Regions from separate parts of the Streptomyces sp. NBC_01450 genome, predicted to be linked through region 1. Evidence: riboswitches for the same ligand, from Rfam matches in the RefSeq annotation. Region 1 holds a riboswitch; each other region holds the start of a gene.

Region 1 (2,255 bases):
GGATCCTCCAGACCTTCCCGGCGCTGGTCGGCGGCCTGTTCACCCGGTGGTTCCACCGCTGGGCGCTGCTCGGGGGCTGGGCCGTGGGCATGCTGTACGGCACGCTCGCCGCGTACGGGGTCGCCTCTCCCACCCAGAAGCACTTCGGCGGCAGTTCCAAGGAGATCCCGGGCATCGGGGAGATCGGCTACATCGGTCTGACGGCCTTCGTCCTGAACGTCGTGGTCACCGTCGTCCTCACCTTCGCCCTCCGCGCCTTCAAGGCGCCCGACGGCATCGACGAGACGTCTCCGGAGGACTACACGGCGGACGCGGGCGACCCGGGCGTCGAGGCGGAGCTTCCCCCGGCCACGGCCGGTTCCGCCCACTGAGCCGGGGGCTCCGCCCCCAGGCCCCCGGGTACGTGTGTTGACTGCGGGTGGGTGGGGGCTTGGCGCGCAGTTCCCCGCGCCCCTGGGGCACGGGGCTGCGCCCCGGCGCCCCAGGCTTTCAGGGGCGCGGGGAACTGCGCGACCAGCCCCCACCGGGCCCGCAGCCGAAGAACCGCACCAACAACCCCCACGGGCCGTCGGACGAAAATCCGGCGGCCCGTTCCCGCGCCCTGTTGCACACTCACCGGCATGGACATCCGCATCAGACACGCCCGCCCCCACGAATACGCCCGCATCGGCGAGATCACCGCGCAGGCCTACCTCGGCGACGGTCTGCTCGACTTCGGGGAGAGCGACGAGTACCTCGGCGAGTTGCGGGACGTGGCGAAGCGGGCCGCCGCCGCGGAGGTCCTCGTCGCCGTGGACCACGGCCACCTCCTCGGCGCCGTGACCTTCGTACCGCACGGCGGCCCCATGGCCGACATAGCCCTCCCCGGCGAAGCCGAGATCCGTATGCTCGCCGTCGCGCGTGAGTCCCGCGGCCGCGGCGCCGGCGAGACCCTCGTCCGCGCCTGCGTCGACCACGCACGCGCCACCGCCGGCTGCGTACGCGTCGTGCTCTCCACCCAGCGCACCATGCACGCCGCCCACCGCATCTACGAACGCCTCGGCTTCACCCGTACCCCCGACCGCGACTGGAACCCGATCCCCGACCTCGACGACATCACTCTCCTCACCTATGAGTTGACACTCTGACACCAGCGCGACACAACATGTGGGGGTGTCACCGCGGCCCGGCACAAGATGTATGCTCATGCTCGCTGTCGCCGCAGGGGAATCCGGTGCGAATCCGGAACTGTCCCGCAACGGTGTACTTGTACGTGTTCGCGCATCCGCGCCCACGCACTCGCGTCAGTCCGAGGACCTGCCGACAGCGCGCCCGGCCATCCGGCCCGGGTGCATGACGTCCGGGCCTCGCGGAATGGGTCGGTGGACGCGACGCCGTGTGCGCTCGTGAGCTGCCCTGCCCTCCGCCAGGCCCCGTGCCGAGCGAGGGAGAGCCCCAAGTGACCATCGCGCCAGCCGACCCGGCTTCAGCTACCGCTTTCGCACAGCAGGAGCGGAAGCAGGTCCCGGTGGAGACGGACGGTCCCGGTACCACGCTGCTGCGTACCCTGACCGACCTCACCGCCGACCTCCCCGACGCCGACCCCAGCCGGGTCGCCGCCGCCACGCTGCGCGGCCGGTCCGCGCGCGCGGACGACACGGAGCTGCGCGAGCTGGCCACCGAGGCGGCCGCGGGCCTCATCTCGGAGGACCCCGTCTACTCCCGGCTGGCGGCCAGGCTGCTGACGATCAGCATCGCGGCGGAGGCCGCCTCGCAGGGCGTCACGTCCTTCTCCGAGTCGATCGCCACCGGCCACCGCGAGGGCCTGATCGCCGACCGCACGGCGGAGTTCGTCCAGTTGCACACGGCCCGGCTGGACGCCCTGATCGACACCGACGGCGACGACCGCTTCGGCTACTTCGGCCTGCGGACCCTGCACAGCCGCTATCTGCTCCGGCACCCGATCACCCGCAAGGTCATCGAGACGCCCCAGCACTTCATGCTGCGCGTGGCGTCGGGCCTGGCCGAGGACACTGCGCTCGATTCAAAAGCGGGGCACCGGGCCCTGGACGAGGTCGCGGCGCTCTACGGGCTCATGAGCCGCCTCGACTACCTCCCCTCCTCCCCCACGCTGTTCAACTCCGGTACGCGGCACCCGCAGATGTCGTCCTGCTACCTCCTCGACTCCCCGCTGGACGAGCTGGACTCCATCTACGACCGCTACCACCAGGTGGCCCGCCTCTCGAAGCACGCGGGCGGCATCGGACTGTCGTACT
Region 2 (2,255 bases), 5.4 Mb from region 1:
GGCTCGGGGGCCGCACCTTCATGATCGACATCGTGATGCAGACCCCGGAGCGGTTCTCCACCGCGGTACGGGACGCACTCGAAGCCGAACTGCCCTCCCTGCATCCCGCACTCGTGCGCTCGCGCTTCCACTTCCGCGAGACTTGCCCTCCCGCCGAACTGATCGGAACCCTGGACAAGATCGCGAAGCGCGGTACGCGGGGTGTGATCCTCAAGGCCCCCGACGAACCGGAGATCGCGGCTGCGGTCGCCCGGCTGGCCGCGGCCGGCATCCCCGTCGTCACCCTGGTGACCGACCTGCCCCACAGCGCGCGCCTGGCGTACGTCGGCATCGACAACCGCGCGGCCGGCGCCACCGCCGCCTACCTCCTCGGACAGTGGCTGGGCAAACGGCCCGGCAACGTGCTCACCACCATCAGCCGGGGCTCCTTTCGAGGCGAGGAGGAACGCGAGATGGGCTTCCGTGGCGCGATGCGCCTCGCCGACCCCAGGCGATCCCTGGTGGAGGTCACCGACAGCGACGGCCTGGACGCCACCCAGCACGATCTCGTCCTGGAGGCGCTCGAGCGGGACGAGGACATCATCGCCGTCTACTCCGCGGGCGGGGGCAACCTCGCCACCCTCGGCGCCTTCGACGTACTCGGGCGGGAGTGCGCGGTGTTCATCGCCCACGACCTCGACCACGACAACACCCGCCTGCTGCGCGAGGGCCGCCTGTCCGCGGTCCTCCACCATGACCTGCGCCAGGACATGCGCCGCGCCTGCCAGATCATCATGCGCGCCCACAAGGCGCTGCCCGACGACGGCCCGTCGCTGCCCTCGGCGATCCAGGTGGTCACGCCGTTCAACATGCCACCAGGTGCTCCGTCCGTGCCGGTCGTCGACTGAAACCCGCTCCGAGCCTTCGCGCGGTCGGTGACGCTCGCGGCCCCCGCGGGCGGACAGCCTCCCGCGGAGGAGACGACTCCGCCGGACAGGTCCTGGCGGCCGGCCGAGTTCCGTCACCGTCGACCCGCTGTGCACACGGGATCGGCCACCCGGCGCGAGAGGAAGATCACCCCACGTGGCGCGGTCTTGGCCCCGTACCCGACACGCGGTACGGTCGGTGCGATATCGACGACGGCAAGACGGAAGCCGGTGGGAAACCGGCACGGTCGCGCCACTGTGAACGAGAAGCTCCAACCCGCTGGGACCTCTTGTGAGTCAGACCCGTAGCCGTCGTCCAGTGCACCACCGAGATGGGACGCGAACTCCCGAGGAGGTCCTGCCATGGCGCAGACCGTCGCCCAGCCGACAGCCACCACCCCCGTCGTTCCCGCCAAGCTGCCGCTCAAGGCGATAGCTCCGTGGGCGGTCTTCTTCGGCATTCTGATGCTCGTCCTGCTGTACTTCGTCGGCGCCGAACAGGGCGCCACCGCCGTCGTCTCCGGTGAGGACGTCCACGAGTGGGTGCACGACGCCCGCCACCTGCTCGGTTTCCCCTGCCACTGACCGAGGGGAACCCCAGCACCGTCATGAACTCCGCAACGGTAAGAAACCTTCTCGTGCGGGGCATGCTCGCCGGCCTCGGTGCCGGCCTGCTCGCCCTGCTCGCCGCCTACTTCCTCGGCGAGCCGAACGTCGACAGCGCGATCAGCTTCGAGGAAGCGCACTCCCACGAGCACGAGATGGAAGTCGTCTCCCGCTCCTTGCAGTCCACCGCCGGTCTCGCCACCGGCGTCCTGCTCTACGGCGTCGCCTTCGGCGGCATCGCGGCGCTCGCGTTCTGTTTCGCGCTCGGTCGCGTCGGCCGGTTCGGCCCGCGGGCGACCGCACTGCTGCTGTCCGGCTGCGCGCTGCTGGCCGTGTACGTCGTGCCCTTCCTGAAGTACCCGGCCAACCCGCCGTCGGTCGGCAACGCCGACACCATCGGCAAGCGGACCACGCTGTACTTCCTGATGATGCTGCTCAGCGTGCTCCTCGCGATCGCCGCCACCATCCTGGGCAAACGGCTGGCACCCAGGCTCGGCACCTGGTACGCCACCGTCTCCGCGGTGGCCGCCTTCGCCGTCGTGATCGGTCTGGCGTATGCCTTCCTGCCGGTCATCAATGAGGTGCCGAAGGACTTCCCCGCCACCCTGCTGTGGCGGTTCCGTCTCTCCGCGCTGGCCATCCAGACCGTCCTGTGGGGCGGATTCGGCCTGGTCTTCGGCGAGTTGGCCGAGCGGTTGCTGAATCCCAAGCCGGTGACGGCCACCGCGAGCCGGTCGGTCGCCG
Region 3 (2,255 bases), 4.1 Mb from region 1:
CGACCTGACTGCTGCGGTCGCTGCCCGGCTTGAGCAGCACGGGGTTCATGAGCGCGCTCGGCTCCACCCGGGCGGCCTGCGCCTGCATGGCCTGCGCGCGCCCTATCTCGGCGCCCTCGCGCGTCACGAACGAGTTCAGGGACATGTTCTGCGCCTTGAAGGGCGCGACCTTGACGCCCTGCCGCACCAGCCACCGGCAGATCCCGGCGGTCACGACGCTCTTGCCGGCGTCGGAGGTGGTCCCGGCGACGAGCAGCCCGCCGCTCATGACGTACGCCCCTTCCTGAGAAGCCTCTGTACGAGCAGCCGCCCGCCGGCACTCACGCCGAGGGCGAGCCAGCCGACGCGCCGTGACAGCCGTACGGCTCGTTCGATGTCGTCGACGTGCACGGCGCGCCCGGCGCCGTTGAGTTCGGGACGGTGCTCGACGCGCCCGCCGTAGGAGAGGGTGCCGCCCAGGCGCACCCCGAGCGCCCCCGCGAACGAGGCCTCCACGGGCCCGGCGTTGGGGCTCGGATGCTTGACGGCATCGACGCGCCAGGCCCTCGCGGCCCCGCGTGGGCTGTCACCCGCGAGGGCGGCGAGCACGGCGGTGAGACGTGCCCCCGGCCATCCGGCGACATCGTCGAGCCGCGCGGAGGCCCACCCGTACCGCCGGTACCTGGGGGACTTGTGACCGACCATGGCGTCAAGGGTGTTGACGGCCCGAAAGCCCACGAGCCCCGGGACTCCGCCCACGGCCCCCCACACCAGGGCGCCCACGACGGCGTCGGAGGTGTTCTCGGCGACGGACTCGACGACGGCGCGTGCGATGCCGTCGGCGTCCAGGGCCTGGGGATCCCGCCCGCACAGATGCGGCAGCCGCTCCCGGGCCGTCTCGATCTCCCCGTCCGCGAGGGCGTCACCGATGGCCCGGGCCTCCCGCCCGAGCGTGGTGCCCCCGACGACGGCCCAGGTGGCGGCGGCCGTCAGCGCGACGGACGCGGCACGTGAGGGGCGTACGGCACGGGACGCGACGGCGGCGAGTCCGGCGGCACCGCCCACACATACGGCGGTGTGCAGGGCGCCCCACCCACGGTGGTCCCGCCACAGCACCCGCTCCACGGCTCCCGCGGCCCGCCCGAACACGGCGACCGGATGCCCCCGGCGGGGATCGCCGAGCAGCAGATCGCCGAGGAGGCCGGCGGCGGCGCCGTACGCGAAGACGCGATCGGCACGCACGGGGTCAGCCGACCGTCAGGTCGGGTGGAACCGTCGCTCGCAGGGCACTTGGGCAGCCGCGCATGGCGTTATGTCCTCACTCAGGGTGTCCACGCCCTGGTTCGACGAGACCGGCGGGGAGAGTTCCTGGCTCCCGGGGAGTTACTTCCCCGGTCACAGTGGCGGGACCGCGCCGGATTCACACCGGCTTCCTCTTCTGTCGCCGTACTTGGCTCCGGCAGTCCACCACGGGTTGGAAGACCCGTCAACTTGCTGTTGACCTGCACGGGGAGAGTGTGCGAAGGCCCACATACAGGTGGGGTGCGGGACGGTGATCCGTCCCGCACCCCACTCGAAGTGGTGCCCGTTTTGGGTTACTTGCCGACGATCAGGAAGATGCCGTACGCCACCGCCGCGGCGCACGCCGCGAAGCAGACGTACGCGCCGGTGACCGCGAGGGTCGCGGAGCCGCCCTGGGCGGACGCGGACTCGCGCTTGGAGAGGCCGACGATGCCGAGGGTGAAGAGGCCGACGAGGCCGACGGTGGTCACGAGGCTGACTCCGAAGACGGAGCCGAGGGCTGCCCAGTCGATGTGCATGCTGTTCTGTCCTTACACCGTGGCCGGGCGGGTGGGCTCCGCGTCCGGGGACGGGATGGTGGTCTTCAGGTCGCCGGACAGGTCGCCGGTGACGGGGCCCGCGGGCGGCGGGGTGACGGCGGCCATCGCGGTGGTGACGACGCCCGCGGGCTCGGCGGCCCCGTAGTCGATGGCATTGACGTTGTCGACGGTGACCGGCTGGCGGCGGGAGAGCTTCCAGATGGTGCCGGCGCCGGCGACGAGCAGCGCCCCGGTGAGGACGATGCCCCACGTGCCCTGCTTGGTCAGGAACTCGGCGGAGGCACCGGCCAGGCCGGCGGCCGGCAGGGTCAGGCCCCAGGCGACGAACATCCGGGTCGCGGTCGACCAGCGGACCACACCGCCCTTGCGGCCGATGCCCGAGCCCATCACCGCGCCGGAACAGACCTGAGTGGTGGAGAGGGAGAAGCCGATGTG

The links. A riboswitch is a leader RNA that binds a small molecule or an ion and turns the genes downstream of it on or off. The one in region 1 is predicted to bind cobalamin.
Region 2: it holds a riboswitch for cobalamin, as region 1 does, so the genes downstream of both, OG568_RS43270 (CbtB domain-containing protein) here and OG568_RS19160 (ribonucleoside-diphosphate reductase subunit alpha) in region 1, are expected to answer to the same signal.
Region 3: it holds a riboswitch for cobalamin, as region 1 does, so the genes downstream of both, OG568_RS37435 (cobalamin biosynthesis protein) here and OG568_RS19160 (ribonucleoside-diphosphate reductase subunit alpha) in region 1, are expected to answer to the same signal.

The regions. Positions count from the first base shown of each region.
Region 1 is NZ_CP109480.1:4,307,781-4,310,035, forward strand. It holds gene mctP (monocarboxylate uptake permease MctP) at 1-371, shown strand, start outside; gene OG568_RS19155 (GNAT family N-acetyltransferase) at 621-1,127, shown strand; cobalamin riboswitch at 1,180-1,318, shown strand; gene OG568_RS19160 (ribonucleoside-diphosphate reductase subunit alpha) at 1,439-2,255, shown strand, end outside.
Region 2 is NZ_CP109480.1:9,704,644-9,706,898, forward strand. It holds gene OG568_RS43265 (LacI family DNA-binding transcriptional regulator) at 1-887, shown strand, start outside; cobalamin riboswitch at 1,085-1,233, shown strand; gene OG568_RS43270 (CbtB domain-containing protein) at 1,269-1,490, shown strand; gene OG568_RS43275 (CbtA family protein) at 1,514-2,255, shown strand, end outside.
Region 3 is NZ_CP109480.1:8,432,120-8,434,374, forward strand. It holds gene OG568_RS37430 (cobyric acid synthase) at 1-268, opposite strand, end outside; gene OG568_RS37435 (cobalamin biosynthesis protein) at 265-1,221, opposite strand; cobalamin riboswitch at 1,323-1,463, opposite strand; gene OG568_RS37440 (hypothetical protein) at 1,575-1,799, opposite strand; gene OG568_RS37445 (inorganic phosphate transporter) at 1,812-2,255, opposite strand, start outside.